Regions from separate parts of the Bordetella genomosp. 11 genome, predicted to be linked through region 3. Evidence: predicted binding sites of a transcription regulator. Region 3 holds the regulator's gene; each other region holds the start of a gene.
The links. Region 3 encodes LexA, which represses DNA repair genes until DNA is damaged. Its sites were predicted from a motif close to ACTGTATNNNNATACAGT; they were not measured.

Region 1 (10,642 bases), 350 kb from region 3:
CAGATCCTGCCGCGCAGCAACCTGCTGTACCGCTCCGACGAGATGCGCGCCAAGCAATTCGCCGCGAATGTCGATCGGCTGTTCATCGTCGTGGCCGTCCTGCCGACCTTCTCCGACGACCTCGCCGGCCGCGCGCTGGCGGGGGCGTGGAGCGCGGGCATCACGCCATTGATTGTCCTGAACAAGATCGATCTGCACGAGGGCCTGGACGAGGCACGCGCCAGGCTGGCGCCCCTGGCCCGCCTGGGGGTACCCGTGCTGGAAGTCAGCGCCCTGCAGCCCGAGGCGGCGCGCCAGACGCTATACCCGCATATGAAGGGACATGTCAGCCTGCTGCTGGGCCAGAGCGGCATGGGCAAATCGACGCTGCTCAATGACCTGATACCCGGGACCAATGCCGCCACGCGCGAACATTCGATCGCCTTGGACATGGGCAGGCATACCACGACCAGCACGCGCCTTTACCATCTGCCCGAAGGCGGAGACCTGATCGATTCCCCGGGCTTCCAGGCGTTCGGCCTGCAGCATCTGTCGCGCGAGGAAATCGAACGGGGTTTTCCGGAGTTCGCCCCCTACGCGGCGCAATGCCGCTTCTACAACTGCACGCACCAGCACGAGCCCGGCTGCGGTGTCCTGCAAGCGCTTGCGGAAAAGCGGATCGACCCGGCCCGCCACGCCCTGTACCTGCGCATCCTGAACGAAAACGCCGCGGCACCGCGCTATTGAAGGCGGCGGGCGATCGCCCGCCTGCCCCGGCCTTTATTCGGGCGGGGTATCGCGCGCGGCGGGGTCGCACAGCATGTGATAAAGGTTGCGCAACATCGCCGCCGTGGCGCCCCAGATGAAATACCTGCCCCACGGCATCGAGTAGTACTTTCGCACACGGCCGTCCGGGAGTTCGACGCGATGCAGGCGATGATTGGCCGGATCCGTGATGAAGGACAGCGGCACTTCGAAAATCTCCGCGACTTCGAAGGGGTCGGGCACGAGCTCGAAGCCCGGCCGAACCAGTCCCACCGCGGGGGTGATGGAAAACCCGGTGGACGTCAGATACGCGGGCATCGTGCCCAGCACCTCGACCCATTCCGGCCCCAGGCCGGTCTCTTCCTGCGCCTCGCGCAGGGCAGCGGCGATCGGGCTGGCATCCGTGTCCTCGATCCGTCCCCCGGGGAAACTGATCTGCCCCGCGTGATCATGCAGATGGGCGGTACGCTGCGTCAGCATGACGCTTACGCCTTCCTCCCGCATCACCAGCGGGATCAGCACCGCCGCCAGCACGGGCGGCCCCTCGCGGCCCGGATAGCGCACATCGCCGTTCAGGGGCAGTTGCGCCGGCCAGCCGGCCGGATGCTGCAGCACCCGCCGCAATTCTTCCGCGGCCAGGGCCTGGGGCGGCACGGGAAGCAAGCCTTCGTTGGCCGCAACCCAGGGCTGCACAGCGGCGTCAAAGGCGGGTCGAACGATGGGACGGCGAGGACGCGACGAAGCGGGCTGGTCAGGCATGAGGGGTAAAGCGCGGAGTGAACGAAAGACGACGATAGGATGCGGATTGAGAATACCCGCTTGAAAACAAAAAGGCACCCGCTGGGGGTGCCTTTGCTGATGAGGGGCCGGCGGGCGGCACCATCATCGCGATCAGGACGCTGCGGTCTCGGCAGCCTTGGCCGATTGCGCGGCAGCCTGACGGCTGACCAGCTTTTCCTTGATACGAGCGGACTTGCCCGAACGGTCGCGCAGGTAGTACAGCTTGGCGCGGCGAACGTCACCACGGCGCTTCACCTCGATAGAGGCGATCTGCGGCGAGTACAACTGGAAGGTCCGTTCCACGGCCTGGCCCGACGAGATCTTGCGCACGATGAAGGCGGAATTCAGCCCACGGTTGCGCTTGGCGATAACGACGCCTTCGAACGCCTGCACGCGCTTGCGCGTACCTTCGACGACATTGACGTTGACGATCACGGTGTCGCCGGGCGCGAAAGACGGCATCGTCTTGTCGGCGGTCAGGCGCTTGATTTCTTCCTGTTCCAGGATATCGATAAGGTTCATGAGAACTCCGAAATCATCGTGCCATGCGATTGTTATGATGAAAACCTGCGCCGCATGCAGAGGATGACGTTTGGCAAACCGAGCATTCTACATCAAATCAGTAGCTTAGGTAAATCGACCGCCACCTCAGAAACCCGCGGCCGCGCCCAGCCACATCAATGCGGGAATCATCGCGCCCCACATGGCGACCAGCAGGATATCCACCACCATCTGACGCAGCGTAACGTCCTGGCCAGCCCCGGATGCAACCCCGGATATGGTCCCTGATATGGCCCCGGGCACAGCCCCGGATGTGGATCCGGCGCGCGGCAAGGATGCAGGCGAGGCCGGAAAAGCGCCAGGCAAAGGCATGACGCCCAGCGCCCCGTCGCGGCGTGCCCGGCGGAACGGCGACAGCAGGTGCCCCCATGCACGGCGCGCGGGCGGTGCGGGCGGAAACGGCCATTTGGTCGGGAATTGCGGTTCGGCTGCGAGATTCATGCGAGTGCTCCTTGGGAGACATACTTAGTCGAATAGACCCAGCTGCCTCGCGGGCGCAGGTCCATGAGCAAAGCCCGGCCCCCTGGAACGGGAAAAAGGGGCCGGAGCAATAAATTGTTGGGTATCCAGTTGCAGGCGCCGACGGTTGAGCCCCGCCCGGCGTACCGCCACATCAAAGCGCTGGCGCAGCAGATCGGACCAGATGCCGGTACCGCGCATGCGGGTGCCGAAACGGGCGTCGTTGCGCTTGCCTTCCCGCATGTCTTCGATGCGGTGGAGGACGCGTTCGGCGCGATCGGGAAAATGCGCCTGTAACCATTCCTCGAAAACAGGCTTCACTTCCCAGGGCAGCCGGATCACGGTATAGCTGGCGTAGTAGGCGCCCGCCTGGGCGGCCTCTTCGATGATGCGCTCGAGAAATTCGTCGTTGATGAAGGGAATGATGGGTGCAGCCAGCACGCCCACCGGAACGCCGGCATCCGCCAAGGTTTTGACGGCCTGCAGCCGCCGCCAGGGCGCCGAAGCGCGTGGCTCCAGGCTACGCGAAAGATCGGCGTCCAGCGATGTGATGCTGATGTAGACCGCCACAAGGTTGCGCTGCGCGAGCGCCTTCAGGATATCCAGATCGCGTTCGATGAGGGCATTCTTGGTAACGATCGTCAGGGGATGCCCGGTTTCCAGGAGCAGTTCCAGCACGCCCCGTGTCAGGCGCCACGTACGTTCGATAGGCTGGTAGACGTCCGTGGCGGAGCCGATATTGACCGGTTCCGCGCGGTACCCCGGGCGGGCGAGTTCCGCACGCAGGGCGTCCACCGCGTTGGCCTTGGCGATGAGCCGGGTCTCGAAATCCAGCCCGGGGGAATACCCCAGGTAAGCATGGGTGGGCCGGGCATAGCAGTATGCACAGCCATGTTCGCAGCCACGGTAGGTATTGATCGCCCGGTCGAAGGGAACATCGGGCGAATCGTTGCGCGACAGCAGCTTGCGCGCCTGTTCGACCATGACCTGCGTCGTGGGCCCGCGCTGGCTCGGCTCGCCGCCCTCGCCCGCGTCGGCAGCGATCGGATACACCGGGTATCCGGGGTGTCCGGACCGGGGTTGGCCGGGGGCGAACTGATAAATAGGGACTGAAGTAGGGGCAGAACCGGGGGGAGAACCGGGGACCGAGTCGGCCAGCGCCGGCTCGTCTGCCGGATCCGCTGCGCTGCGTTCATCGCGCTGGAAGCGATGCCGAACATTAGTAACCGCACCCCGACCGCGCAAGGCGGCGGGGGCGGCAGCCGGGGACCCAGAACCGGCAAAAACGGAATGATCGGTACGTGCCATGAAGATACTGTACATCCATACAGTACTTCTGGCAAGAACCTGCCGCCTTTTTTTTCGGCGACGTCCCACTTTACCCCAACTTCGCCGGCCGCTGGGGGCAAACTCCCGGACTGTGGCTTTGTCGCAAAACCCGCATGAAATAAGGCTTTCCGGCCGATGGCATGGTAAAAGCGCCCGCCCGGGGGCCGCTTTACCCGCTTCAGCGCAGCATGCCGGCCGCCGCGGTCTGATGCGTCGATTCGTCGATCAGAATGAACGCGCCGGTGGCCGCGACATCGTCGTAGCGATCGAGTATCAGCGGATCGCGCGTCGCGATCAGCACCTTGCCGATGTCGTTCATCCCGAGTGTCCCGACATCGCGATCGATCTCGCGCAACTCGTGAATGTCGCGGCGTGTCACGACCTCGCGGATCTTCGCCGTCGTAAGCCGGGTACCGTGCTTCAACAGATATCGGCGCGCCGGGTTGAGCGGCTGCGTGTCGAGCCAGCACAGTTCCGCTTCCAGTTCCTTGCCCACCCGTGCCGGCGCGGAGGCATGCGACAGCACATCGCCGCGCGACACGTCGACATCACGATCCAGCACCGCGATCACCGAATCGCCCGCCGTCGCGCCGGAGAGGATGCGATCGTGCGCGCGCACCTCGACCACGCGGGCCGTCGTCCCGGATGGCTGCACCGTGATCTCGTCTCCAGGCCGGAGGGTACCGCTGGCGATGCGCCCCGCATAACCGCGGAAATCCTGCGCGCTGCTGCCATCGTGGCGCACCACCCACTGCACCGGAAAACGCAGCGGAGCATGCGCGCCGGCCGCCGATGGATCCAGCGATTGCAGCAGGTCCAGCAGCGGGGGCCCGTCATACCAGGGCGTGTGCGCGGAAGCCGTTACGACATTGTCGCCGTTCAGCGCGGACACGGGCAGCACCTGGAAATCCGCGATGCCGATACGGCGCGCCAGGTCGGCATAGGCATCGCGGATACGTTCGAACACCGCGCGGTCCCACCCCGCCAGATCCATCTTGTTGACCGCGACGACGATGTGGCGGATCCCCAGCAGCCGCGCGATGGTGCTGTGCCGCTTCGTCTGCGGCAGCAGCTGTCCGTCGGCCGCCCGCGTCGCATCGATCAGGATGACCGCCACATCGGCGGTGGAGGCCCCGGTCACCATATTCCGCGTGTATTGCTCATGCCCCGGCGCGTCGGCGATGATGAACTTGCGGCGCGGCGTCGCGAAATAGCGGTACGCGACGTCGATGGTGATGCCCTGCTCGCGCTCGGCTTCCAGCCCGTCCGTCAGCAATGCGAAGTCGATGCCGTCGCCGGCCACGCGCTTGTACTTGGCCCGGGCGATGGCATCCAGCTGGTCGGCGTAGACGCTTTTGCTGTCGTACAGCAAACGTCCGATCAGCGTGGACTTGCCGTCGTCGACCGAGCCGGCCGTGATGAGCCGGATGACGGCCGTTTCGCCCGCGGGCAGGAAGGATTCGTTGATGGCATTCATGCGGTGTGGCTCCGGTCCGGCTTCAGAAATAACCTTCTTTCTTGCGGCGCTCCATGGAGGCCTCGGAGGTCTGGTCGTCCATCCGCGTGGCGCCGCGCTCGGTGATGTCGCTCAACGCGGTCTCGGCGATGATGGCCTGGTTGTCCGCGGCATCGGAGGCCACCGGGCAGGTGCACGAGATGTCTCCCACGGTGCGGAACCGCACCGACAGGGTTTCCACCTGCTCGTCCGCCTGCGGGGGCGTCAGCGGCGTGACCGGCACCAGCAGGCCGCGCCGGCGCACCACCTGCCGTCGATGGCTGTAGTAGATCGATGGCAGCGCCAGGTTCTCGCGGGCGATGTATTGCCATACATCCAGTTCGGTCCAATTGGAGATCGGGAATACCCGCATGTTCTCGCCGCGATGCACGCGCGTGTTGTACAGGCTCCAGACTTCCGGACGCTGGCTCTTGGGATCCCACTGGCCGAATTCGTCGCGGAACGAAAAGATGCGCTCCTTCGCGCGCGCCTTTTCCTCGTCGCGCCGCGCGCCGCCGATGCAGGCATCGAAGCCGAATTCGGCGATCGCTTCCAGCAGGGTGACCGCCTGCGCGGCATTGCGCGAATCGGTTTCCTTGCGCAGCACCACCGAGCCGCGTGCCATCGAGTCTTCCACGCTGCGCACGATCAGCCGTTCACCCAGCTCCGCGGCGCGAGCGTCGCGAAACCGGATGACTTCCGGAAAATTGTGCCCCGTGTCGATGTGCATCAGCGGAAACGGGAAGCGGGCCGGCCGGAACGCCTTTTCCGCCAGGCGCAGCAGCACGCAGGAATCCTTGCCGCCGGAAAACAGCAGGACCGGCCTTTCGCATTCGGCCGCGACCTCGCGCATGATGAAAATCGCTTCGGATTCCAGCCAATCCAGATGGCTGCGGGTATGGACGATGGACATGGGACTCTCGGTTGCTTCGGTAGAACGGGGGTATCAAGCCTTGGCCGCGGCGGCATCCCCGACATGGCCGGCTGCCTGGTTGCCTGCATGCAGCCCGCATTCCTTGCTATCGGAGGACTCCCACCACCACCGCCCCGCGCGGACGTCCTCGCCCGGGCGGATGGCCCGGGTGCAGGGCTCGCAGCCGATAGACGGATAGCCGCGGTCGTGCAGCGGGTTATAGGGAATGTCGAGCACGCGGATCGCATTCCACACGTCGTCCTCGCCCCAGGCAGCCAGCGGATTGAATTTGTACAGGCCGAAAACCGCATCCCGTTCCGCTTCCGGCAGGCTGCCGCGCGTGGCCGCCTGGGCGCGTCGCTGGCCGGTAATCCAGGCGCCCCGCCCCGCCAGCGCGCGCGTCAGCGGCTCTACCTTGCGGATATGGCAACAGGCCTGGCGCAGCGCCCGGCTTTCATAGAACGCGAACATGCCGTGTTCCGCGACATGCACGTCGACGGCGTGCGGCAGCGGCCGGTACACCGTCGGCCGGCGGCCATAGCGCCCCTCGATGATGTCCAGCATGGCCAGGGTTTCCGCGTGCAGACGCCCGGTATCCAGCGTGAAGACCTCGATGGGCAAACCGCCGGTATGGATGGCGTGCGTCAGGACCATGTCCTCGGCCGCCAATGAGGAAGCCAGCGCCGCGTCCGGATAGCGCGCCGCGATATCGGTCAACTGCTGCAACAGCTCGGACCACCGCGTGGCAATGGCGGTGTCCGGATGTGCAAGGGATACGGTACGGGTCATCGTGGGCGCATTCACAGGCTAATGGCAAGGACGGCGCTCAAGCGCCGGCGGGAAAAATCCGGCCCCGGCGCGGACGCGCCAGCAGCATCGCGCCTTCGCGCAGGTCCAGGCCGTGGTATTCGTCTTCGGACAACTGGGCCTCCAGCAGGGCGCCGTCTTCGCGCTGCAGTTCCAGGAAGGCGCTGGGCCCGGCCAGATAGGCATGGTTCAGCTTGACCGCGATACCCTCGCCGGAGGGCGCATAGGGCACGATGTCCAGCTCGTGCGGCCGCACATACGCCACGGCGCGCTGCTCGTCCAGGCCATCGAAGGCCGGCGCGGGCAGCGCGACGCCGTTGGCGCGCCACTGACCGCCGGCCGCGTGGCCCTCGATCTGGTTGACGTCGCCCAGGAAGCCGTAGACGAAAGGCGTCGCTGGATGCGTCCACACATCGCGCGGCGTACCCACCTGCTCGATGCGGCCCGCGTTCATCACGACGACACGGTCGGCGACTTCCAGCGCTTCTTCCTGGTCGTGCGTGACGAAGACGCTGGCGACGTGCAGCTCGTCGTGCAGACGGCGCAGCCAGCGGCGCAATTCCTTGCGCACCTTCGCGTCCAGCGCGCCGAAGGGTTCGTCCAGCAGCAGGACGCGCGGCTCGACGGCCAGCGCGCGCGCCAGTGCGATCCGCTGCCTCTGCCCGCCCGACAACTGGCCCGGATAGCGGTCGCCCAGCCAGTCCAGCTGCACCAGATCGAGTAGCGCGTGGACCTTCTGCCTGATGGCCGCCTCGCTGGGCCGCTGGCCGCGCGGCTTGATACGCAGACCGAAGGCGACGTTCTCGAAGACGGTCATGTGCCGGAACAAGGCATAGTGCTGGAAAACGAAGCCGACCTGGCGTTCACGCACATGCACCCCCGTGCTGTCTTCGCCGGAGAAATAAATGCTGCCGCTGTCCGGTGTCTCCAGGCCCGCGATGATGCGCAGCAAGGTCGTCTTGCCGCAGCCGGACGGTCCGAGCAGCGCGACGAGTTCGCCGGAGTCGATGTGCAGATTGACATCGCGCAGGGCCTGGAAAGCGCCGAAGCGCTTATTGACCGATTTGATCTCGATATCCATATAGCTTTCCTCGATTCTTTCTGGGTCTTAACGGCGCGCGGGCGCGTACAGGACAGGCAGGCGCGGGGCGCGGCCGTCCGCGGCCACCGCATCGGCATCGTCCTGGCGCGCCAACGCATGCGCGTGCCGCCATTGCACCATGGTTTTTATGGCCAGCGTGACGAGGGCCAGCAGCGCCAGCAGCGAGGCGACGGCGAACCCGGCCTGGATCTGGTATTCGTTGTAGAGAATTTCCACCTGCAGCGGGAGGGTATTGGTCAGGCCGCGAATATGGCCTGATATCACGGACACCGCGCCGAATTCGCCCATTGCGCGCGCATTGCACAGGATCACGCCATACAGCAGGCCCCAGCGGATATTGGGCAGGGTTACATGGAAGAACGTCTGCCAGCCGCGCGCGCCCAGCACGATGGCGGCCTCTTCCTCCTCGCTGCCCTGCGCCTCCATGAGCGGAATCAGCTCACGTGCCACCAGCGGCAGCGTCACGAACGCGGTAACCAGCACGATGCCCGGCAGGGCGAAGGCAATTTTCAGATCGTGAGCCATCAGCCATGGCCCTATCCAGCCCTGCGCGCCCACCACCAGCATGTAGGAAAGCCCGGCCACCACCGGGGATACGGAAAATGGCAAATCTATCAGGCTGACGAGCAGGGCTTTGCCACGGAACTCGTGCTTGGCGACGGCCCAGGCCACCACGATACCGAAGACCATATTCAGGGGCACGCAGACGCACGCCGTCAGCAAGGTCAGCAGGATGGCGGCCCAGGAGTCGGGTTCGTTCAACGCGGACACGTAGGCGCCTACCCCTTTGCGCAAAGCCTCCAGGAACACCGTGCACAGGGGCAGCACGAGGAACAGCATCAGGAACGCAGCCGCCACGATGACCAGCAAGGCGCGCGCAAGTCCCCCGCTCCCCCTGGACGACGGCGAAATCGCCGCGGCCCCCGTCATGGCCGTCCTCCGGCAAACGCACGGCGGCGCCATGCCTGCGCCGCATTGATGGCAAGCAACATCGCGAAGGACAGGCCCAGCAGCACCGAAGCGATAGCGGCCGCGCCGGCATAGTCGAACTGTTCGAGCTTGACCAGAATAAGCAGGGGAGCGATCTCGGACACCATGGGCATATTGCCGGCGATGAAGATCACGGAACCATACTCGCCGATCGCACGGGCGAACGCCATGGCGAATCCGGCCAGCAGCGCGGGCGCGATGGTGGGCAGCAGCACACGGATGAATACCTGGACCGGCCTCGCGCCCAGGCTGGCTGCGGCCTCCTCCAGCGACCCCTCGATATCTTCCAGTACAGGCTGCACCGTGCGGACGACGAAAGGAATGCCGATGAAGATCAACGCGACCACGATGCCCGCGGGCGTATAGGCGATCTTGATGCCCAGTGGCGCGAGCAGCCCGCCGATCCAGCCGTTCGGCCCCAGCAACGCGGCCAGCGCGATGCCGGCGACCGCGGTCGGCAGGGCAAACGGCAGGTCGACAAGCGCATCGAGCAGGCCCTTGCCGGGAAACCGGTAGCGCACCAGCACCCATGCCACCAGCAGACCGAAAACCAGGTTGACGAGTGCGGCAAGCAGCGATGCGCCGAAGGTGACGCGATAGGCGGCAAGCACACGCGGCGACGTGACGGCGGCGAGGAAAGCCTCCCAGCTCAGGCCCGCGGCCTTGATCAGCAATGCCGACAGCGGCAGCAATACCAGGATGCCCAGATACGCCAGCGATATCCCCAGCGTCAGGTTCAACCCCGGCATGACACGCGGGGTGCGCGCACCGCGCCTGGCCGGCGCCACGGGCGCCCCGGGCTCGCGCGGCGCGGGTATGCCGGCCGCGGGCAGTGTCAGGTCGGCCATCGCCATGCGCCTACTGTTTGACATAGATCTGGTCGAATATGCCGCGCTCCGCGAAATGCGCCTTGTCCACCTCGGGCCAGCCGCCCAGGTCGCGGATAGTGAACAGCTCCAGCGCCGGAAATTGCGCGGCGTAGGCGGCCTTGGCCTTGGCCCCGATCGGCCGGTAGTAATTGCGGGCGATCAGGTCCTGCGCCTCGTCGGAATACAGATGCTTCAGATAGGCTTCGGCGACTTCGCGCGTGCCCTTGCGATCGACGTTCCGGTCCACGACCGCCACGGAGGGTTCGCACAGCACGCTGAGGCTGGGAACGACGATTTCGAGCTCGCCCGCGCCGAATTCCTTCCGCGCCAGGAAGGCATCGTTTTCCCAGGAAATCAGCACATCCCCCACGCCCCGCTGCGCGAACGTGATGGTCGATCCGCGCGCGCCCGAATCCAGCACCGGCACATTACGGTAGAGCCTTTCGACGAAATCACGCGCACCCGCTTCGCCTGACTTGCGCCGCGCATGTTCCCATGCCGCGAGATAGTTCCACCGGGCGCCCGCCGATGTCTTGGGATTGGGCGTAATGACGGACACTCCGGGCTTGACGAGGTCGTCCCAGCCCTCGATG
Region 2 (10,642 bases), 1.7 Mb from region 3:
TGGCATCGCAGCGCTATATCCGGCCGGAACAGTTGGCCGACCAGACCTTGATCACCTATCCCGTCGATCGCCAGCGCCTGGACGTCTTCACGGCTTTCCTTGACCCTGCCGACGTGGAACCCGCGGCCGTGCGCAAGGCGGAACTAACACCCATCATCGCCCAATTGATTGCCAGCAACCGCGGGGTTGCGGCGCTGCCGAATTGGGCCTTGACCGAGTATCTGGATAAGGGCTGGCTACGGGTTTGTCGCTTGGGCCCGCAAGGCGTATGGCGAACGCTGTACGCTGCGATCCGGAACGAGGATGCGGATGCCCCGTTCATCAAGGATTTCCTGACTATCGCCCGGGATGTGAGTTTCCGTACCCTGACCGGAATCAAATCGGCTGGAGCATGGGCGGGCGAAACGCGCGTGGAATAGCGACACAACCCAAACCCGCGCCGTGCGTAGTCGCGGGATCGACGCCCGCTGATGCGCGCCCATTCGGGGAAACCACCGGTGAGGACGGCAGGTCAAGACGGCCGGCACGCCCCGGCCGGCGCCTGTCATTCGTCCTGGTCGTCGCCCAGCACCCGACGAATGACATCGTGCGCGAAGCCACGCGCCGCAAGAAAACGCGCCTGCTTGGCGTACGCGGCACGATCGGCCGGCCGTTCGCCGAAACGCTTGTTCCATACTGCCACGGCGCGGTCGTATTCTGTGGCGCGCAAGCCGTCTCGAAGTTCGCCTATCTGGGTTTCGTCGACGCCGTGCTGGCGCAACTCCTGCACGATGCGCGCCGCGCCCTGACGTTCGGCGCGGCGATGCACCAGACTTTCGGCGAAACGCCGGGTGGATAGCCAGCCTTCCCGTTCCAGCTCGTCCAGCAAGGCATCCAAGGCTGCGGCGTCGTCCGCGTACGGGCTGAGCTTGCGTGCCAGCTCGCTGCGCGCGTATTCACGCCGGGATAGATAGCCCACCGCGCGAGCCTTCAGCGTGGGCCCGCGCCTTTGCTCGGCCCGGTCGCCGACACGGAAGGGATCGTCCGCGGAACCGTCGGAAGGGAGATTGCCGAACCTCGCGCCGCGGCGACCGGAAATCATCGGCGGTTAGTCCTCTTCGGCCTCGCTTTCGGCAAAGGTATTCGCGCGGCTGACGATGCCCTGGTTCTCGCGTATGCGATTTTCGATCTCCAGGGCCATTTCGCGATGTTCTTTCAGGTATTCGCGAACGTTGTCCTTACCCTGGCCGATGCGGTCGCCCTTGTAGCTGTACCACGCGCCGGATTTGTCCACGATGCCGGCCTGCACACCCAGGTCGATGATTTCACCTTCGCGTGAAATGCCACTGCCGTACATGATGTCGAATTCCGCCTGCTTGAAGGGCGGGGACACTTTGTTCTTGACGACCTTGACGCGCGTTTCGTTGCCGACGACCTCTTCCCCCTTCTTGATCGAGCCGATGCGGCGGATATCCAGGCGCACGGAGGAGTAGAACTTCAACGCATTGCCGCCGGTGGTGGTTTCCGGATTGCCGAACATCACGCCGATCTTCATCCGGATCTGGTTGATGAAGATGACCATGCAGTTCGTACGCTTGATGGTGGCGGTCAGCTTGCGCAGCGCCTGGCTCATCAGGCGGGCCTGCAGGCCAGGCAGCGAATCGCCCATTTCGCCTTCGATTTCGGCCTTGGGCACGAGCGCGGCGACCGAGTCGATGACGATGAGGTCGACCGAGCCCGAACGGACCAGTGCATCGGTGATTTCGAGGGCTTGCTCGCCCGTGTCCGGTTGGGAGATGAGCAGGTCGGTCAGGTTGACACCAAGCTTGGAGGCGTATTGCACGTCCAGCGCGTGTTCGGCATCGATGAACGCGCACGTGCCGCCGATTTTTTGCATTTCGGCGATGACCTGCAGCGTCAGCGTGGTCTTGCCCGACGATTCCGGCCCGTAGATCTCGATTACCCGGCCGCGCGGCAGGCCACCCACGCCCAGGGCGATATCCAGGCCCAGCGACCCCGTGGACACCACCTGGATGTCATGCTCGACCTCGTTGTCGCCATACCGCATGACCGAACCCTTGCCAAACTGCTTTTCGATCTGCGATAGGGCCGCGGCGAGCGCCTTGGCTTTTTCCGAGGCGGCTGCCTTGCTGGTTTTGTCGTCCATGAAATGTCCTGTCTGGCGGTTTCTAGCGAATGGAAAATGTGGCGGCCAGTGTCTTGCGATCGACGCCTGGTTTGCCATATGCGTTAACCATGTCGGCCGGATTATGGCATCGGATTATACTGTACAAAAAAACAGTATGACAAATTTTTCCGCGTTATCCCGTGTGGGCAAGCGCGAACGGGCGTGACAGAATCCGCCCAGGAGAGCGGAGACAGTCCGGAAACCATCCGGCATACCAGAACACCACCACGGAAAACCGTCACGGCCGCAACCCGGCACGAACGGACGCGCTCAGCTCAAGAAACCATAACGATCCACGAGAGAGCCTGGTCCCATGCGCATACTTATCGCCGAAGACGACAGCATTCTTGCCGACGGACTATCCCGTTCGCTGCGACACAACGGCTATGCCGTCGATGCCGTGCGCGACGGCATGGCCGCCGATCTGGCATTGGCCGCCCAGGCCTTCGACCTGCTGATTCTGGACCTGGGATTGCCGCAATTGGCCGGACTGGAAGTCCTGAGACGGCTGCGTGCGCGCAACGCCCAACTTCCGGTGCTTATTCTAACCGCCGCCGATAGCATCGAGCAGCGCGTCAAGGGGCTGGACCTGGGGGCGGACGACTACATGGCCAAGCCATTCGCCCTGTCCGAACTGGAGGCCCGCGTGCGGGCGCTGACGCGGCGCGGCGCTGGCGGCGGCGCCAGCCTGATCCGCCACGGCCGGCTGGTCTTCGACCAGGCGGGACGGGTGGCCTCGGTGGACGACCAGCCGCTGGACCTGTCCGCCCGCGAAGTCGGCCTGCTCGAAATCCTGCTCATGCGCAGCGGACGGATGGTAAGCAAGAATCAGCTGGTGGACCATCTGTGCGAATGGGGCGACGAAGTCAGCACCAATGCCATCGAAGTCTACGTACACCGCTTGCGCAAGAAACTGGAGCCGACCGGCGTCCGGATCATGACCGTGCGAGGGCTGGGCTATTGCCTGGAACGGGATCATGGCGCGGGCGAACTCGCACACTGAAACACCCCGCGTCGCGCCATTGAACCAGGAGGCGCTGGATATCCTGCGCAATGGCACGCGCGGCCCGTCCTTCGCCCTGCCCCGGCGCTCGCTGCTGGGCGAGATCCTCGATTGGATGCTGGCGCCGCTGTTCCTGCTATGGCCCATGAGCGTGGCGATCACCTACGTGGTCGCACAGAATATCGCCGACGTGCCCTACGATCGCGCGCTTGCCGGCCACCTGCGCGTACTCGCGCGACAGGTCCATACCGTCGACGGCAAAACGGTGCTGGACATGACGGACCCGGTGCGCGGCATGCTGCGCGGCAACGACACCGACAGCGTTTTCTGGCTCGTGCTGGACGGGCACGGCCGCTACCTGGGCGGCGACCGGGAGCTACCGCTGCCCAAGGGCGTGGACGTCGCGGCGCCCGGCGCCGTGCGGTACGAGGACAGCACGCTGCGCGGCTTCGCCATCCGCCTGGCCTATACCCGGGTCGACGCGGGCGCGGCGGGGGAAACCCCGCCCCTGCTTATCGTCGCGGAAACCGCCGAACGGCGCGCGCAATTGGCCAACGACATCATCAAAGGCGTCATCATTCCGCAATTCATCGTGCTGCCCATCGCCGTCCTGCTGGTATGGTTCGGGCTGTCGCGCGGGGTGGCGCCCTTGAATGCCCTGCAACAACGCCTGCGGGCACGCAGGCCCGACGATCTATCGCCCATCGATGAACGTGCCACGCCGAGCGAAATCGCGCCCCTGGTAGCGGCGATCAACGATTTGCTGGAACGCCTGTCGGCCACCGTTCAGACGCAGCGCCGCTTCGTTGCCGACGCGGCGCACCAGTTGAAGACGCCGCTGGCGGGCCTGCGGACGCAGGCGGAACTGGCCCTGCGCGATGCCAGCCCGGACGAAATGCAGACCAGCCTGCGCCACTTGGTGGCCGGGTCCGAACGCGCCACGCGCCTGGTCAACCAGTTGCTGCTGCTCGCGCGGGCCGAAAACCCGGCAACCATAGGCATGGCGGCGACCGACCTGAACGGCCTTGCGCGGGAGCAAACCATCGTGTGGGCGCCGCAGGCCCTGGCGATCGGCATTGACCTGGGATTCGAGGAGGCCGGCCGGCCGGTGCCCATCGCGGGCAACGCGATCCTGCTGGCCGAGCTGCTGAACAATCTGGTGGACAATGCGTTGCGCTACACACCGCGCGGCGGTCGGGTAACCGTGCGGGTGCGCGCCTTGCCCGCCGCCGCGCTGCTGGAAGTCGAGGATTCCGGCCCGGGCATCCCGCCGGACGAGCGGGAACGCGTTTTCGACCGCTTCTACCGGGTGTTGGGCACGCCGGCCGAGGGCAGCGGCCTGGGCCTGGCCATCGTGCGGGAAATCGCGCAAAAGCATGGCGCGACAGTGGAGCTCGCCGACAACCCTTCGCCGGGCAGCAGCCAGCGAGGCTTGAGGATCAGCGTCCGTTTCCCCAACAATTTACAACTAGAAACATAAATCGCGGCCGGCTTCAGGGAAACGTCAGACCCCCGTCAGCGTTCTTGCCTACCGTGGCGGTCAGCCTCTCCGCGGTCGCGGGCGGGTCTGCACATACCGAGCACGGCGGGGCAACCGCCGGCCATCCCTGAGGAGACATCATGAGCACAGCTTCCATGCCGCGCCCGGGCGCCGTCACGGCCACGACGCCGATGACCCGCAACGAACGCAAGGTGATTTTCGCTTCGTCGCTGGGCACCGTTTTCGAATGGTATGACTTCTATCTCTACGGCTCGCTGGCGCCGATCATCGCCCTGCACTTCTTTTCCGGCGTCAATCCCACCGCCGGCTTCATTTTCGCCCTTCTCGCCTTCGCCGCCGGCTTTGCCGTCCGGCCCTTCGGCGCGCTGGTATTCGGCCGCCTGGGCGATTTGGTCGGCCGTAAATACACCTTCCTGGTCACGATCGTCATCATGGGCCTGTCGACCTTCCTGGTCGGCATACTACCCACCTACGGCTCGATCGGTATCGCGGCACCCGCGCTGCTGATCATCCTGCGGCTGCTGCAAGGCCTGGCGCTGGGCGGCGAATATGGCGGCGCGGCCACCTATGTGGCCGAACATGCGCCCATGGGACGCCGGGGCTTCTACACCAGTTGGATCCAGACCACCGCGACGCTCGGGCTGTTCCTGTCGCTGCTGGTGATCCTGGGCGTACGGTCCTACTCCGGCGAAACCGCCTTCCGCGATGCCTGGGGCTGGTGGCGCGCGCCCTTCCTGCTCTCTTTCGTACTGCTGGCGATCTCGGTGTGGATACGCCTGCAACTCAGCGAGTCGCCCACCTTCCAGCGGATGAAGGCGGAGGGCAAGGGATCCAAGGCTCCCATCAGCGAATCGTTCGGGCAGTGGAAGAACCTGAAGATCGTGATCCTGGCGCTGCTGGGCCTGACCGCCGGCCAGGCCGTGGTCTGGTACACGGGCCAGTTCTACGCGCTGTTCTTCCTGACGCAAACGCTGAAGGTGGATGCCAACACGGCCAACATCATGATCGCCGTGGCGCTACTGATCGGCACGCCCTTCTTCGTGATCTTCGGCGCCCTGTCCGACCGCATCGGCCGCAAACCCATCATCATGGCGGGATGCCTGATCGCGGCGGTGACGTACTTCCCGATCTTCCAGGGCTTGACGCACTTCGCCAACCCCGCGCTTGAAAAGGCGCAGGCTTCCGCGCCGGTAACGGTAATCGCCGATCCGGCCACGTGCTCGTTCCAGTTCAACCCGGTCGGCACCACGTCGTTCACGAGCAGTTGCGACATCGTCAAATCCTTCCTGGCGCGCAATTCCGTGAACTACAAGAACGAGGCGGCGCCGGCGGGAGCGGTCGCCAAGGTTCGTATCGGTACGGATGAGTTCCAGTCCTTCGACGGCAAGACGATGCCGCCGGCCGACTTCAAGGTGCGCGCGGCCGAACTCGATAAATCGCTGACGGCGGCCATTCGCGGCCACGGCTATCCCGCGACCGCCGATCGCGCGCAATCCAACGACGTCATGGTGGTCGTGCTGCTGACCATACTGGTGATCTACGTCACCATGGTCTACGGCCCGATCGCGGCAATGCTCGTCGAGATGTTCCCGACGCGGATCCGCTATACGTCGATGAGCCTGCCGTACCACATCGGCAACGGCTGGTTCGGCGGCTTCCTGCCGCCGCTGGCCTTCGCCATCGTGGCCGCCACCGGCAACATCTATGACGGCCTCTGGTATCCGATCATCATCGCGGCGATGACCCTGGTCATCGGCACACTGTTCGTGCGCGAAACCAAGGACGTCGATCTGAACAAGGACATGTAGTCCGCCCAGCCCCTGCCGGCCGGGACGCTGCACCCGACCGGCCTTTCACAAAGCTCCCTCGTCGGGGGCTTTTTTTTTGAAAGGGTCGCGGCTCAGCAGATGAAGCCGCGCATGCCGCGGGGCAACGGTCCACGCCCGCGCGCGGAGTCCGGAGGCACGCGCGGAAACGCGCGGGAAAGACCGTGTCGCGCGATGCGCGCAGAGACGTTCCGGATTCAGGACGATGTCAGAGCCCGAAGACTAGACTGGCCGCTCAGATCACGACCTTGCGCGCGATCTCCGGACGATCGATCCCCCTGTCCGGCGATTGCAGGGTCGCCTTCTGACACCGATGCCGCGCTCCCCGCGAGCCTTAAATAGCGCGACATCGTGTGCTCCCGTACCGGCCCGACTTCCACAGTCGGGCCTTTTTTTTTCGGCTGTGCATGCCCCACTACGCCGCCGGGCTGAACTTCTCGCGCATCGCCGCCGTCAGCGCCTTGCGTGCGCCGTCGTAGCCCGCCCAGGGATCGTCTCCCCAGGCCCGTATCCGGGCCGGCACATTGCGCACGTTGAACGTATCGCCGCGCGGATCGTCGGCCGCATCGAGGACCTCCCAGGGGATGGGCATGGACACCGGCGCGCCCTGGCGGGCGCGCGCGGAAAACGCTGCGACCGCGGTCGCGCCGTCGCTGTTGCGCAGATAGTCGACGAAGATGCGATCGGCCCGCTTGGCCTTGGACATACTGGCCACGAAAATCTCCGGCTGCATGTCCTCGAGCTCCTGGGCGATTCCTTTACAGAAGCGGCGCACGTCCTCCCAGCCCAGCGTCGCCCGCACCGGCACCACCACATGCAGGCCCTTGCCGCCGGTTGTTTTCAAGAAAGGCCGCAGGCCCAGGTCGCGCAGCAGTTCGCGCAGCACGCGCGTCGCGTCGGCGACCTGGCGCCACCCCATGCCCGGATCCGGGTCGAGGTCGAATGTCAATCTGTCCGGTTTGTCCGAGCCAGGCGCCTGGGCTCCCCAGGTATGGAATTCGATCACGCCGCGCTGCACCAGCCCGATCACCCCGGCGATGTCCCGGATGACCAGCATGTCGCCATCGTGTTCGACGCCGGCCGGCAGGTGTTCGCCCATATGCTTCTGGAAGAAGCATTCGCCCTCGGCTCCATCCGGGCAGCGCAACAGGGCAACGCGGCGGTCCGCCAGATGCGGCATGATGAATGTGGCGACCGACTCGTAATACCGCGCCAGATCGAGCTTGGTCACCACGGGATCGCGGAAAAGCTCGCGATCCGGATGCGTGATATCGATGCCCAGGACTTGCGCCTCGTGCGCCGCCTCCGTTGCGGCGCCGTGCGCGGCGCCCCGCGCGCTCACGGTGGCCCGACGCCGCGCGGTCCGCTTTGCCGGGCGCTTGCCGGATGTGCCTGATGCCACGAGTTCTGCCATGGGAAATCCCCTTGCCAGCGTAAAGACCCGTGAAAACCGCAAACGGCATGCCAGCCGCGCATGGCTGCCCTAGCGCCGCATTCCCACGCCGATCGCCACCACGCCCACCACGATCGCCGCGATGCCGGCCCATTGCGGGATCGGCACCGACTTGGTGGTCTCGGCCGTGGCCTTCACGGACCCGATCTGCACAATGGTGTCCTCGGATTTATAGCTGAATCCCTGGTATACGAGCGCAACCACGCCCAGGACGACCAGGATGGCGCCGATGAAAGTGATAGGTTTCATAGGTCTCCCACGATGTGTTATCGCAACCTCTTGTTTGCGCTGCGGCGGACGATACTCCAGAGCACGGCGACTGTCCGTGACAGAACGTGTCGCTGACACGCGCAGCCCCCTGGATGGGCGGGTCGTATAGAATCGTCGCTTTTGCCCGACGCTCATGTGGTTCAAGAATCTAAAGATCTACCGCCTTTCCCCGTCCTGGGCCTTGAAGGACGACCAGCTGGAGCAAGCCCTGGCCAAGTTCGCCTACCAGGGTGGCAATACGCTGGAAATGCAAAGCCTGGGTTGGATACCGACACGTGAAAACGGCGGGCTGGTGCATACCGTCAACGGCCAGATGCTGCTGACCCTGCGCGCCGAAAAGAAGCTGCTGCCCGCCACCGTCGTCAATCAGGTCGCGAAGGCGCGGGCCCAGGAAATCGAAGAGCAGCAGGGCTACAAGCCGGGCCGCAAGCAAATGAAGGAAATCAAGGAACGGGTCACCGACGAACTCCTGCCCAAAGCCTTCAGCATCTACCGCGACACGCGCGTCTGGATCGATCCGGCCAACCGCTGGCTGGTGATCGACGCGGCGGCCTCGGCCAAGGCGGACGAAGTGCTGGGCCTGCTGGCCAAGTCGATCGACCCATTCCCGCTGGAAAGCCTGTACGTCGTGCAATCGCCGGCAGCGGCGATGACGGGATGGCTGGCGGAAGACGAGGCCCCCGCCAATTTCAGCATCGACCAGGACACGGAACTGCGCGCCTCGGGTGAAAGCCGCGCCGCCATCCGCTATGTCAAGCACACCATCGATGCCGACGATGTGCGACGGCACATCCAGTCCGGCAAGCAATGCACCCGGCTGGCAATGACTTGGGCCGACCGTGTCTCTTTCGTGCTGACCGAATCGCTGGACGTCAAGCGCATCGCTCCGTTGGACGTGCTGAAGGAAAACAGCGATAGCATGGCCCAGAACGATGACGAGAAATTCGACAGCGACATGGCGCTGATGACGGGCGAACTCGCCAAGCTGATGGCCGAACTCGTGGACGCCCTGGGCGGCGAAAAACGCGACTGACCGCCGCCGCGCCCGGGATGCCCCGGGCGCGGGGAATCAATCCAGTCCGTGGAAGGCCGAATCGTCCGGCCCGACATGGGAGGGATGCCGCCACGTGACGTCGCGCAGAGAATGCTGCACCAGCCCTTCCACGCCCAGCAGCACCGCGAATATCGCCATACGGATCGGAATACCGTTGTCCGTCTGGCGGAAGATCGCCAGACGGGGGTCATGGTTCAGGTCCACGCTGAGGTCATTGGCGCCCGGGCGGCTATCGCGCGGCAGCGGATGCATCACGATCGTTTCGGGGCCGCAATACGTGTCGATGATGGCGCGGTTGATCTGGAAATCCGGCGCGTAGCCTTCCTGCGCTTCATCGGCGAAGCGTTCCTTCTGTACCCGCGTCGCGTAGATCACATCCGCGCCAGGCAGCCCCTCGGCCAGCGACTGCTTTTGTTCGATGACGTTATCGTGCTTGGCCGCCTGCTCGATGATGTAGCCCGGCATTTCCAGCCCGGGCGGCGAAATCAGGGTGAACTTCACGCCGCGGTACAGGGCCAGCAGCTTGATAAGCGAATGCACGGTACGCCCGTACTTGAGGTCGCCCACCATCGCGATATGGGCGCCGTCCAGCAATTTCCCCAGGCGCGAGAACTCGGTCAGGATGGTGTACAGGTCCAGCAGCGCCTGGCTGGGATGCTCGCCAGGGCCGTCACCGCCATTGACGACGGGAATATTGGTCGCGCGGGCGAATTCCGCCACCGAGCCCTTTTCGGGATGGCGGATAACCATTGCGTCGACGTAGCCGCTCATCACGCGGCTGGTGTCGTAGATCGATTCGCCCTTGGCCATGGACGAAAATGTGAAGCCCGTCGTGTCGCACACCGAGCCGCCCAGCCGGCAGAATGCCGAACCGAAACTGACCCGTGTGCGGGTGCTGGCCTCGAAAAACAGATTGCCCAGCACGGCGCCTTCCAGCACGCGCGACACCTTTTGCCGGCGCGCAATGGGCTGCATCATGTCGGCGATCCGGAACAGGTCCTCCACGGATTCGCGCGAAAACTGGTCCACCGATAACAGTTGATGCTTGCCTTCCACGCTGATGCGGTCGCGCAACGGCCCGTTCTGCGTGCTTTGCGTATACTTTTCTCGCAGGTCGCCGTTCTGTACGATCTCCGTCACGAATCGCTCGACGACTTCGGGCATCGCGCGGAACTCCTGGGACCCTTCCGGCAGCAGCCAGGTGTCCAAGGCACGCCGCTTAACCCCTATCCGGGCGGCGAACACGTCGCGGGTCAAGTTGAGGCGACGCATCGCATCGCGCAGGAAAGCTTGCTGGGAAATGGACATGGCGGCCTCGTATATATACGCTTTGCGTATATTACGCACGCCGCCCAGCCTCGTCCAGAC
Region 3 (10,642 bases):
ACGACGCCATCGATCAGCTCCCTGACGGCCTTCTGCACCCCCTTGGCGGTAATCCCGTGCTCCAGATTGAACTCCTCCTGCTTTTTGCGCCGGCGTTCGGTTTCGCCGATGGCGCGATGCATGGAATCGGTTATCCGGTCCGCATAGAGAATGGCCCGGCCATTCAGGTTCCGTGCCGCCCGTCCGATTGTCTGGATCAGACTGCGCTCCGAGCGCAGGAAACCCTCTTTGTCGGCATCCAGGATGGCAACGAGCGACACCTCCGGGATATCCAGCCCTTCGCGCAACAGGTTGATGCCCACCAGTACGTCGAACGTGCCCAGCCGAAGGTCCCGGATAATCTCGACACGCTCCACGGTATCGATATCCGAATGCAGATAACGCACCCGGACGCCGTGTTCGGCCAGGAAGTCGGTCAGGTCTTCGGCCATGCGCTTGGTCAGCGTCGTGACAAGCACCCGGTCGGACTGCGCCACGCGCAGCTTGATCTCGCCCAGCAGGTCGTCCACCTGCGTATGCGCGGGACGCACTTCCACGATGGGGTCCACCAGACCGGTCGGGCGCACCACCTGCTCGACGACATTGTCGGAGTGTTCCTTCTCGTAGGCGGACGGGGTCGCGGACACGAACACGCACTGCCGCATGCGCGCTTCGAATTCCTGCAGTTGCAACGGCCGATTATCCAAGGCGGAGGGCAAGCGGAAGCCGTACTGCACCAGGGTTTCCTTGCGCGAGCGGTCGCCGCGGTACATCCCGCTCAACTGGCCGATGGTGACGTGGCTTTCGTCGATGAACATCAGCGCATCGCCCGGCAGGTAGTCGATCAGCGTAGGCGGCGGCTCGCCCGGCGCGGCACCGGACAAGTGCCGGGAATAATTTTCGATCCCCTTGCAAAAGCCGAGTTCCTGGAGCATTTCCAGATCGAAACGTGTGCGTTGCTCCAGACGCTGGGCCTCGACGAGCTTGCTTTGCGACGTGAAGAACTGCACGCGTTCGCGCAGCTCTTCCTTGATCGTTTCGATGGCCCGCAGCACCGTATCGCGCGGCGTGACGTAATGCGACCCGGGATAAACGGTAAACCGCGGGACCTTCTGGCGCACCTTGCCTGTCAAGGGGTCGAACAGCTCCAGGGTTTCGACTTCGTCGTCGAACAACGTCAGGCGCAGCGCAAGTTCCGCGCTTTCCGCCGGGAAGATGTCGATGGTTTCGCCTCGGACGCGGAATGCGCCGCGCGTGAAGTCCGCATCGTTGCGCGTGTACTGCATGGCCACCAGGCGCGCCAGGATTTCGCGTCGCGAGATGCGGTCGCCGGTGCGCAAAATGAGCACCATGGCATGGTAATCGCCCGGGTTGCCGATACCGTAGATGCACGAGACCGTCCCGACGATGACCGTGTCGCGCCGCTCGAGCAGGCTTTTGGTGGCTGACAGCCGCATCTGCTCGATATGCTCGTTGATCGACGAGTCTTTCTCGATGAACAGATCGCGCGTCGGCACATAGGCCTCGGGCTGGTAGTAGTCGTAGTAGGAAACGAAATACTCGACGGCATTCTTGGGAAAGAATTCGCGCATTTCGGCGTACAGCTGCGCGGCCAGGGTTTTATTGGGCGCCAGAACCAGCGCGGGACGGCCCAGCCTGGCGATCATGTTCGCCATCGTGTACGTCTTCCCCGAACCGGTCACGCCGAGCAGGGTCTGGTACATCAAGCCGTCCCGCACGCCGTCCACCAGCGCGCCGATCGCGCCGGGCTGGTCGCCCGCCGGGGGATAGGGCTGGTAGAGCTGGAACGGGCTGTCCGGAAATTCGACGAATCCAGGTGCGGTCATGCTAGACTGTCTCAGGGTAAACCCCCCATTATCCGCCGCATGTCCGGCCGCGTCCACCTACCCTTCTTCACGATCCGATGACCTCCCTTTTCCAAAACGTCGAATTGGCCCCGCGCGATCCCATCCTTGGGCTGAATGAGCAGTACAACGCAGATACCCGGCCGGGCAAGGTGAATCTGGGCGTAGGGGTGTACTACGACGATAACGGGCGTATTCCGCTTTTGTCCGCGGTGCGCAAGGCGGAAATCGCGCGCATCGAAGCAGCTGCCGCGCGCGGCTACCTGCCGATCGAAGGCATCGCGGCGTATAACAAAGGCGCGCAGGCGCTGCTGCTGGGCGCGGATTCGCCCTTGTCGGCGGCTGGCCGCGTGTTGACCACGCAAGCCCTGGGCGGCACTGGCGCGCTGAAGATCGGCGCCGATTTCCTGCATCAGCTGCTGCCTCAGTCGAAGGCCTACATCAGCGATCCCAGCTGGGAAAACCACCGGGCACTGTTCGAACGGGCCGGCTTCCAGGTCGAAACCTACCCGTACTATGACCCGGCAACCCACGGCCTGAACTTCGAAGGCATGCTTGCCGGTCTGAAGGCGATGCCGGCGCGCAGCGTGGTCGTGCTGCACGCCTGCTGCCACAACCCCACCGGCGTGGATCCCACGCCGGAGCAATGGCAGCAGATCGCCAATGTCGTCAAGGAGCGCGACCTGGTTCCCTTCCTGGACATCGCTTACCAGGGGTTCGGGGCAGGCCTGCAGGAAGATGCCGCGGTCGTACGTCTTTTCGCCGGCATGGACATGACGGTGTTCGTCAGCTCGTCATTTTCCAAGTCCTTCTCGCTGTATGGCGAACGCGTCGGCGCGCTGACGGTGATCTCCGGCAGCAAGGACGAAGCGACACGCGTGCTCAGCCAGCTCAAGCGCGTCATCCGTACCAACTACTCGAATCCGCCCACGCATGGCGGCACCGTCGTCTCCACCGTGCTGAATACGCCTGAACTCTTCACGCTGTGGGAGCAGGAACTGGGCAGCATGCGCGAGCGCATTCGACTGATGCGGCGCCAACTGGTCGAAAAGATCAAGGAACAGGGTGTGCAGCAGGACTTCAGCTTCGTCCTGCAGCAGCGCGGCATGTTCTCGTATTCGGGGTTGACCGCGGCCCAGGTCGATCGCCTGCGCGAAGAACACGGCATCTATGCGATCTCCAGCGGGCGGATTTGCGTGGCGGCGCTCAACAGCCAGAACATCGATGCCGTCGCCAAGGCGATCGCGGCGGTACTGAAGGGCTAAGACCCGCAGCTTGCGAAAACGGAATGGGGCCTGAGGGCCCCATTCTTTTTACGAGCGCCAAGCCCGTAAAGCGCGATAGCCCCTTGCGTTTTGAAGCTGCGTCCCCCAAAATGCGGAGCTGTATATCCATACAGGGAAGCAGGAACCCGCAAATGGCCAGCAAACTTACCGAACGCCAACAGCAAATCCTCGACCTCATACGCCAGGCGGTCGCCAGTACGGGGTTTCCGCCCACTCGCGCGGAAATTGCCCAGGCATTGGGGTTCCGCTCGCCGAACGCGGCGGAAGACCATCTGAAAGCCCTGGCCCGCAAAGGCGCGATCGAGCTGACTGCCGGTGCGTCCCGCGGCATCCGCCTGAAGGATCCGCGCCATGAAGGCGGGCAAGCCATGCTGCCCATCCCTTCCCTTGCCCAGCTCATGCTGCCGCTCGTAGGGCGGGTAGCGGCGGGCAGCCCCATCCTGGCCGCCGAACATGTCGAACGGGACGTGGGCGTGGACCCCGCCCTGTTCACGCAGCGTCCGGACTATCTGCTCAAAGTGCGGGGAATGAGCATGCGCGATATCGGCATCCTCGACGGCGACCTGCTGGCCGTCAAAAAAGCCAGCGAAGCCCGCGAAGGCCAGATCGTGGTAGCCCGGATCGATGAAGACGTCACGGTAAAACGGCTGCACCGCGAAGGCGGCCGCATCGAACTCCTGCCGGAAAACCCGGATTTCCAGCCCATCGTTGTCCAGCCCGGTCAGGAATTCGCCCTGGAAGGCATCGCGGTCGGACTGATTCGTATCCAGGCGCTGCACTGAAAAGCAAAGGGCCTGACAGCTTGCGCTGCAGGCCCTTGCGAACAAGGCACGGCGACGAGGTCAGTGCTTGATGACCGGGTCGACCGATTCCGTCGCGGGTGCCGGCGTCACCAGCGGCTTGTCCTTGGCTTCCTCTTCCGAAATCGCCTCGGGCATGCGTTCCAGCGCACGTTCCAGCACCTTGTCGATCCAGCGAACCGGCACGACCTCCAGCTGATTCTTCACGTTGTCGGGAATCTCAGCCAGATCCTTGACGTTTTCCTCGGGGATCAGCACGGTCTTGATGCCACCCCGATGCGCGGCAAGCAACTTTTCCTTCAAACCGCCAATGGCCAGCACTTCCCCACGCAGCGTGATTTCGCCTGTCATGGCCACGTCCGCGCGCACCGGGATGCCCGACAAGGCCGACACCATGGCAGTGGTGATGGCGATACCCGCGGACGGACCGTCCTTGGGCGTCGCGCCTTCCGGCACGTGGACGTGCATATCGCGCTTTTCGAAAACGCTGTCGGCAAAGCCCAGCCGGCGAGCGCGCGACCGCACGACCGTACGTGCCGCCTCGACGGATTCCTTCATCACGTCGCCCAGTGAACCCGTGCGCTGGATGGCGCCTTTACCAGGCATATCGGCGACTTCGATGGTCAGCAGATCGCCGCCCACCTCGGTCCAGGCCAGGCCTGTAACTTGGCCAACCTGGTTTTCTTTCTCCGCCATGCCGAAGTTATAGCGGCGCACGCCCAGGTAATCGTTCAGGTTCTCTGACGTCACGGCGATAGGCTTCGCCTCGCCTTTGCCGTCGGCCTTCGACTTGGCATCACGCTCCGTCAGCAGTTGCTTGACCACCTTGCGGCAGATCTTGCCGACCTCGCGCTCCAGCGCTCGCACACCGGCTTCCCGCGTGTAGTAGCGGACGATATCGCGCAAAGCCGATTCGTCGATCGTCAGTTCCGCTTCCTTCAGCCCGTTGTTCTTCAACAGCTTGGGAATCAGGTGGTCGCTGGCGATGTGAACCTTCTCGTCTTCGGTATAGCCGGACAGACGGATGACTTCCATCCGGTCCAGCAGTGCCGGGGGGATGTTCAGCGTATTGCTGGTCGCCACGAACATCACGTCCGACAGATCGAAGTCCACCTCGACGTAGTGATCCTGGAACGTATGGTTCTGTTCCGGATCCAGCACCTCCAGGAGGGCGGACGAAGGATCGCCACGGAAGTCCATGCCCAGCTTGTCGATCTCGTCCAGCAGGAACAAGGGGTTGCGGACACCCACCTTGCTCATGTTTTGCAGGATCTTGCCGGGCATCGAGCCGATATAGGTACGACGGTGACCACGGATCTCGGCTTCGTCGCGCACGCCGCCCAACGCCATGCGGACGAACTTGCGGTTCGTCGCCTTGGCGATGGACTGCCCCAGCGAAGTCTTGCCCACGCCCGGAGGACCGACCAGGCACAGGATGGGCGCTTTTACCTTGTCGACGCGTTGCTGGACGGCAAGGTATTCAAGGATGCGTTCCTTGACCTTGTCCAAGCCGTAGTGATCGTCATCGAGTACGGTTTCGGCGTTCCCGATAGAGTTATTGACCTTGCTCTTCTTGCGCCACGGCAGATTGATCAGCGTGTCGATATAGTTGCGCACCACCGTTGCCTCGGCGGACATCGGCGACATCAGCTTGAGCTTCTTCAGCTCGGCATCGGCCTTTTTGCGCGCTTCCTTGGGCATGCGGGCGGCGACGATTTTCTTCTCGAGTTCCTCGATATCGGCGCCCTCTTCGCCTTCGCCCAGTTCTTTCTGGATGGCCTTTACCTGTTCATTCAGGTAATAGTCGCGCTGGCTCTTTTCCATCTGCTTTTTGACGCGGCCGCGAATCCGCTTCTCGACTTGCAGGATGTCGATTTCGGTTTCCAGCTGCGTGAGCAGCCCTTCCAGGCGCTCGGCCGTGCCGAAGATTTCCAGCATCTTCTGCTTCTGCTCGAGCTTCAGCGGCAGATGCGCGGCAATGGTGTCGGCCAGCCGGCCGGCATCGTCGATTCCGGCCAGGGAGGTCAGGATCTCAGGCGGAATCTTTTTGTTCAGCTTCACATACTGCTCGAACTGCGCAACGATGGCGCGTCGCAGGGCCTCGGTCTCCGAGCCCTGGATGGGGTCGAGCTGGATGGGTACGACTTCGCACGTGAAGTGCGATTCGACATCGTCCACCCGGGTGATGCGAGCGCGCTGCGCGCCTTCGACCAGCACTTTTACAGTACCGTCGGGCAGCTTCAACATCTGGAGGATGCCTGCCACGCAGCCAATTTCGTAGACGTCCTCCGGAGAGGGATCATCCTTGCCGGCGGACTTCTGGGCGACCAGCATGATGCTCTTGCCGGCTTCCATCGCCACTTCAAGCGCGCGTATGGAACGGGGACGTCCGACGAATAGCGGGATGACCATGTGCGGGAACACCACGACGTCGCGCAGCGGCAACAGCGGGAGGTCGATGGGTTCGGAAGGCAGGGTCTGAGTGCCAGACATAAAGAATTCCTTGGGATGACTCAACGTATCGGCGATGCGGCGGAAAATGCGGTGGCGAGGTCCCGTCTAATCGTCAGCTACGTCTGATATGGGAACAATAGCCGAAAAATCAAGCTTCCGGCTGTCGGCCGCGAAAACCCCGAAAGACCCGCCTCCCGAGGCGGGTTTTCGCGGAATCAGGCCGCGGCGTCCCTGACTTCGCCCCGATCCGGCTTCGATGCCTGCGCGGCATCATCCGCATAGATGAGCAAAGGCTGACCATCGCCATCGATGACGTTCTCGTCGAGCACGACGCGACTGACATTGCCGAGCGAGGGCAGCTCGTACATCGTATCCAGCAGCGCGGACTCGAGGATGGACCGCAATCCACGTGCCCCCGTCTTGCGCTTGAGCGCCTTGCGGGCGACGGCACGCAAGGCGGCGGGACGCACGTCCAATTCAGCGCCTTCCATGGCAAACAGCTTCTGGAACTGCTTGACCAGCGCATTCTTGGGTTCGGTAAGGATTTGCACCAGGGCCGCTTCATCCAGCTCGCCGAGCGTCGCCACCACGGGCAAACGGCCGACGAGTTCAGGGATCAGGCCGAACTTGATGAGGTCTTCCGGCTCCGCTTCGCGGAACAATTCCCCCACGCCGCGTTCGGACTTGGCGCGCACCGACGCGGAAAAGCCGATGCCGGATTTCTCCGTACGATCGCGGATGACCTTTTCCAGCCCGTCGAAGGCGCCCCCGACGATGAACAGGATATTGGTCGTATCGACCTGGACAAAATCCTGGTTGGGATGCTTGCGGCCGCCCTGCGGGGGCACGGACGCGACCGTGCCTTCGATCAGCTTGAGCAAGGCCTGCTGGACGCCCTCGCCCGATACGTCGCGGGTGATGGACGGGTTGTCCGATTTGCGAGAGATCTTGTCGATTTCGTCGATGTAGATAATCGCACGCTGCGCCTTTTCAACTTCATAGTTGCAGTTCTGGAGCAGCTTCTGAATGATGTTTTCCACGTCCTCGCCGACATATCCGGCTTCGGTCAGCGTGGTCGCGTCAGCCATGACAAAGGGCACATTCAACATGCGCGCCAAGGTCTGCGCCAACAATGTCTTGCCCGAACCGGTCGGACCCACCAGGAGGATATTGCTCTTGGAGAGCTCGACTTCGTCGCCCTTGAGCTCGCCGTGGCGGATGCGCTTGTAGTGGTTGTATACAGCAACTGCCAGCGTGCGCTTGGGGGTGTCCTGGCCGATCACGTACTGGTCCAGGAACTTCTTGATTTCAGTCGGGGTGGGCAATTCCGAGCGAATGGCGGCTCGCGCCGTCGCCTGCGCCTCTTCCCGAATAATATCGTTGCAAAGATCGATGCATTCGTCGCAGATGAACACGGAAGGGCCCGCGATCAATTTGCGGACTTCGTGCTGGCTCTTGTTGCAAAAAGAGCAATGCAGCACCTTCGCGTCTGCCGATCCCTTTTTTTCAGGCATATATATCTCTGGTGACGATGGGCGCCGCGCCTGCGCGCACCACCCATCCTACGCTGGCTTGAAATAGCGGCGGGAAGGAACCGGATCCGGGGACGCCTTAGCGATCCTCGGAACGCGAGGCCAGTACCTTGTCCACCAAGCCATACGATACCGCATCTTCCGCCGACATGAAGTTGTCGCGCTCCGTGTCCTGTTCGATGCGCTCTACCGGCTGGCCCGTGTTGTCCGCCAGGATGCGATTCAAGCGGGAACGCAGGTCCAGGATCTCGCGCGCCTGGATCTGGATATCGCTGGCCTGGCCCTGGGCGCCGCCCGAGGGCTGGTGAATCATGATGCGGGAGTTGGGCAGCGAATAACGCTTGCCCTTCTTCCCCGCGGCCAGCAGGAACGCGCCCATGCTGGCAGCCAGCCCCGTGCATAGCGTGGACACATCCGGCTTGATGAAATTCATCGTGTCGTAGATGGCCATGCCCGCATAAACGGAACCGCCCGGCGAGTTGATGTAGAAGGAAATGTCCTTGTCCGGATTTTCCGACTCCAGGAACAGCAACTGGGCCACCACAAGGTTGGCCGAATTGTCATTCACCGGGCCCACCAGGAATACGACGCGTTCCCGCAACAACCTGGAATAAATGTCGTATGCCCGTTCGCCGCGCCCGGACTGCTCGATCACCATGGGGATATACCCCAGGGCGGTCGGCGTCACGGACGAGCCGCCGTGCATCGACGCGTAGAAATCCGTAAATCTGTTCATCAAGCCATCCCCATCAACTGATCGAAAGGCACCTGCTCATCCGTGACCTTGGCTTTTTCCAGCACATAGGAAACGACATTGTCTTCCACGACGAGCGCTTCGATTTCAGCGCGGCGCTGCCGGTCGGCCAAATAATAGCTGACCACCTGCGCCGGCTCCTCGTAATTCTGGGCGAATTCCTCGATGCGCGCGCGGACCTGCTCCGGCTTGGCCTGCAATTGGGCGTCCTTGACGAGCTCGGACACCAGCAGGCCCAGGCGCACGCGGCGCTCGGACTCGGTGCTGAAGGCTTCGGGCGGAATCGGCACGGAATCGGCGTTCGGCAGACCGCGCTGCTTGAGTTCTTCACGGGCAGCCGCCACACGGCTGCTGACGTCGCTGTCCACCAGCGCGGTGGGCACATCGAACTTGGCTGCTTCGGCCAATGCATCCATGACGCTGTTCTTGGTGCGCACCAGCAAGCGGGTCTTGGCTTCGCGCTCGATGTTCTTGCGGATGTCGGCTTTCAGCTTTTCCACATCGCCTTCGGACTGGCCAAGCGACTTCGCGAATTCGCTGTCCACGGCCGGCAGCACGGCTTCGGCCACTTCCTTGACCGTGATGGTGAACTCCGCCGTCTTGCCGGCGACTTCCTTGCCCTGGTAGTCGGCCGGGAACGTCAGCGGAAACACCTTGGTGTCGCCCGCTTTCAGGCCCTTCGCCGCGGCTTCGAACTCGGGCAGCATGCGGCCCTGGCCCAGCACGAACGGGAACCCTTCGGCCTTGCCGCCTTCGAACGGCACGCCGTCGATCGTGCCGGCGAAGTCCAGCGTGACGCGGTCGCCGTCCTGCGCGGCACGGCCTTCGCGCGCCTCGTAGGTCGCGCGCTGCTTGCGCAGGACCTCGATGGTCTGGTCCACCTGGGCGTCGGTCACCGGGCTGTCATAGCGGGTCACCGACAGGCTGGCCAGGTCCGGCACGGAAATTTCGGGATAGACCTCGAACGTGGCGGAGAACGCCAGCGCGTCTTCCGCGACGCCTTCGGTCTTCGGTTCGATGGAAGGAGCGCCGGCGATACGCAACTTGGCGGAATCCACGGCCTGTTCGAACGCACGGCCCACCTGCGTGTTGATAACGTCGTAGCGAATGCCGGGGCCGTGGCTGCGCTCCAGCATGGCCATGGGCACTTTGCCGGGACGGAAGCCGGGCACCTTGGCGGTGCGCGCGACGCGCTTCAGCTGCGCCTGGACTTCTTTTTCGACGTCCGCCACGGACACGGACAGATCGACGCGGCGCTTCAGGCCGGAGAGGGTTTCAACCACAGGCTGCATTGAAAAGACCTATTTTGCGAGTGAAGGGAAGATGGGAATCAACCGGTCATTTTACCGGAAAGTCGTTTGCCCTCTTTCAAGCACCCGCCGCGGCGGGGGACGGATAACTTCGGGCGTTGATTCCACGTGATGGAGAAGCGTGCGGGCGCCGACGCGGCGGCACGGAAAGGCTGCTGTCAGCTTGATAAAATTCGCTCCCGTTCCGCATCGCGAGTCTTCATGCCCATGCAACCACGCGCCCCTGGCGACACCCCTCCCCGCCTGAGCACCATGGCGGCCCTTATCTTCAGTTCCCGCTGGCTGCAGTTGCCCTTGTATCTCGGCCTGATTGTCGCGCAAGGGGTTTACGTGCTGCTGTTCCTGAAGGAACTCTGGCACTTGGTCAGCCATGCGACGTCCTTCGGCGAACAGCAGATCATGTTGATCGTGCTCGGCCTGATCGACGTCGTCATGATTTCAAACCTGCTGGTCATGGTGATCGTGGGCGGTTACGAGACCTTCGTCTCGCGCCTGAGGCTGGAAGGGCATCCGGATCAGCCGGAATGGTTAAGCCATGTGAACGCCAGCGTGCTCAAGGTCAAACTGGCAATGGCCATCATCGGCATTTCGTCGATTCACCTGCTACGCACCTTCATCGAGGCCGGCGCGCTGGGCACCGCGGACGTCAAGTACACGGAAAG

Region 1: a site for LexA is predicted at 3,859-3,876, ahead of CAL28_RS19610 (PA0069 family radical SAM protein). Genes of this name have one in related genera too.
Region 2: a site for LexA is predicted at 2,265-2,282, ahead of recA (recombinase RecA). Genes of this name have one in related genera too.

The regions. Positions count from the first base shown of each region.
Region 1 covers NZ_NEVS01000004.1:2,654,517-2,665,158, forward strand. The annotation lists gene rsgA (ribosome small subunit-dependent GTPase A) at 1-726, shown strand, start outside; gene CAL28_RS19595 (CoA pyrophosphatase) at 760-1,503, opposite strand; gene rplS (50S ribosomal protein L19) at 1,636-2,046, opposite strand; gene CAL28_RS19605 (hypothetical protein) at 2,173-2,526, opposite strand; gene CAL28_RS19610 (PA0069 family radical SAM protein) at 2,551-3,852, opposite strand; gene CAL28_RS19615 (sulfate adenylyltransferase subunit 1) at 4,052-5,350, opposite strand; gene cysD (sulfate adenylyltransferase subunit CysD) at 5,373-6,281, opposite strand; gene CAL28_RS30065 (phosphoadenylyl-sulfate reductase) at 6,315-7,070, opposite strand; gene CAL28_RS19625 (sulfate/molybdate ABC transporter ATP-binding protein) at 7,108-8,169, opposite strand; gene cysW (sulfate ABC transporter permease subunit CysW) at 8,197-9,120, opposite strand; gene cysT (sulfate ABC transporter permease subunit CysT) at 9,117-10,028, opposite strand; gene CAL28_RS19640 (sulfate ABC transporter substrate-binding protein) at 10,039-10,642, opposite strand, start outside.
Region 2 covers NZ_NEVS01000004.1:598,965-609,606, reverse strand. The annotation lists gene CAL28_RS10365 (LysR family transcriptional regulator) at 1-419, shown strand, start outside; gene recX (recombination regulator RecX) at 545-1,081, opposite strand; gene recA (recombinase RecA) at 1,088-2,146, opposite strand; gene CAL28_RS10350 (response regulator) at 2,481-3,170, shown strand; gene CAL28_RS10345 (sensor histidine kinase) at 3,286-4,650, shown strand; gene CAL28_RS10340 (MFS transporter) at 4,791-6,479, shown strand; gene ligD (non-homologous end-joining DNA ligase) at 6,913-7,911, opposite strand; gene CAL28_RS10330 (hypothetical protein) at 7,981-8,199, opposite strand; gene CAL28_RS10325 (recombination-associated protein RdgC) at 8,354-9,253, shown strand; gene CAL28_RS10320 (aspartate carbamoyltransferase) at 9,290-10,582, opposite strand.
Region 3 covers NZ_NEVS01000004.1:2,304,889-2,315,530, forward strand. The annotation lists gene uvrB (excinuclease ABC subunit UvrB) at 1-1,826, opposite strand, end outside; gene CAL28_RS17975 (amino acid aminotransferase) at 1,904-3,109, shown strand; gene lexA (transcriptional repressor LexA) at 3,262-3,912, shown strand; gene lon (endopeptidase La) at 3,973-6,423, opposite strand; gene clpX (ATP-dependent Clp protease ATP-binding subunit ClpX) at 6,600-7,898, opposite strand; gene clpP (ATP-dependent Clp endopeptidase proteolytic subunit ClpP) at 7,996-8,652, opposite strand; gene tig (trigger factor) at 8,652-9,962, opposite strand; gene CAL28_RS18005 (TIGR00645 family protein) at 10,188-10,642, shown strand, end outside.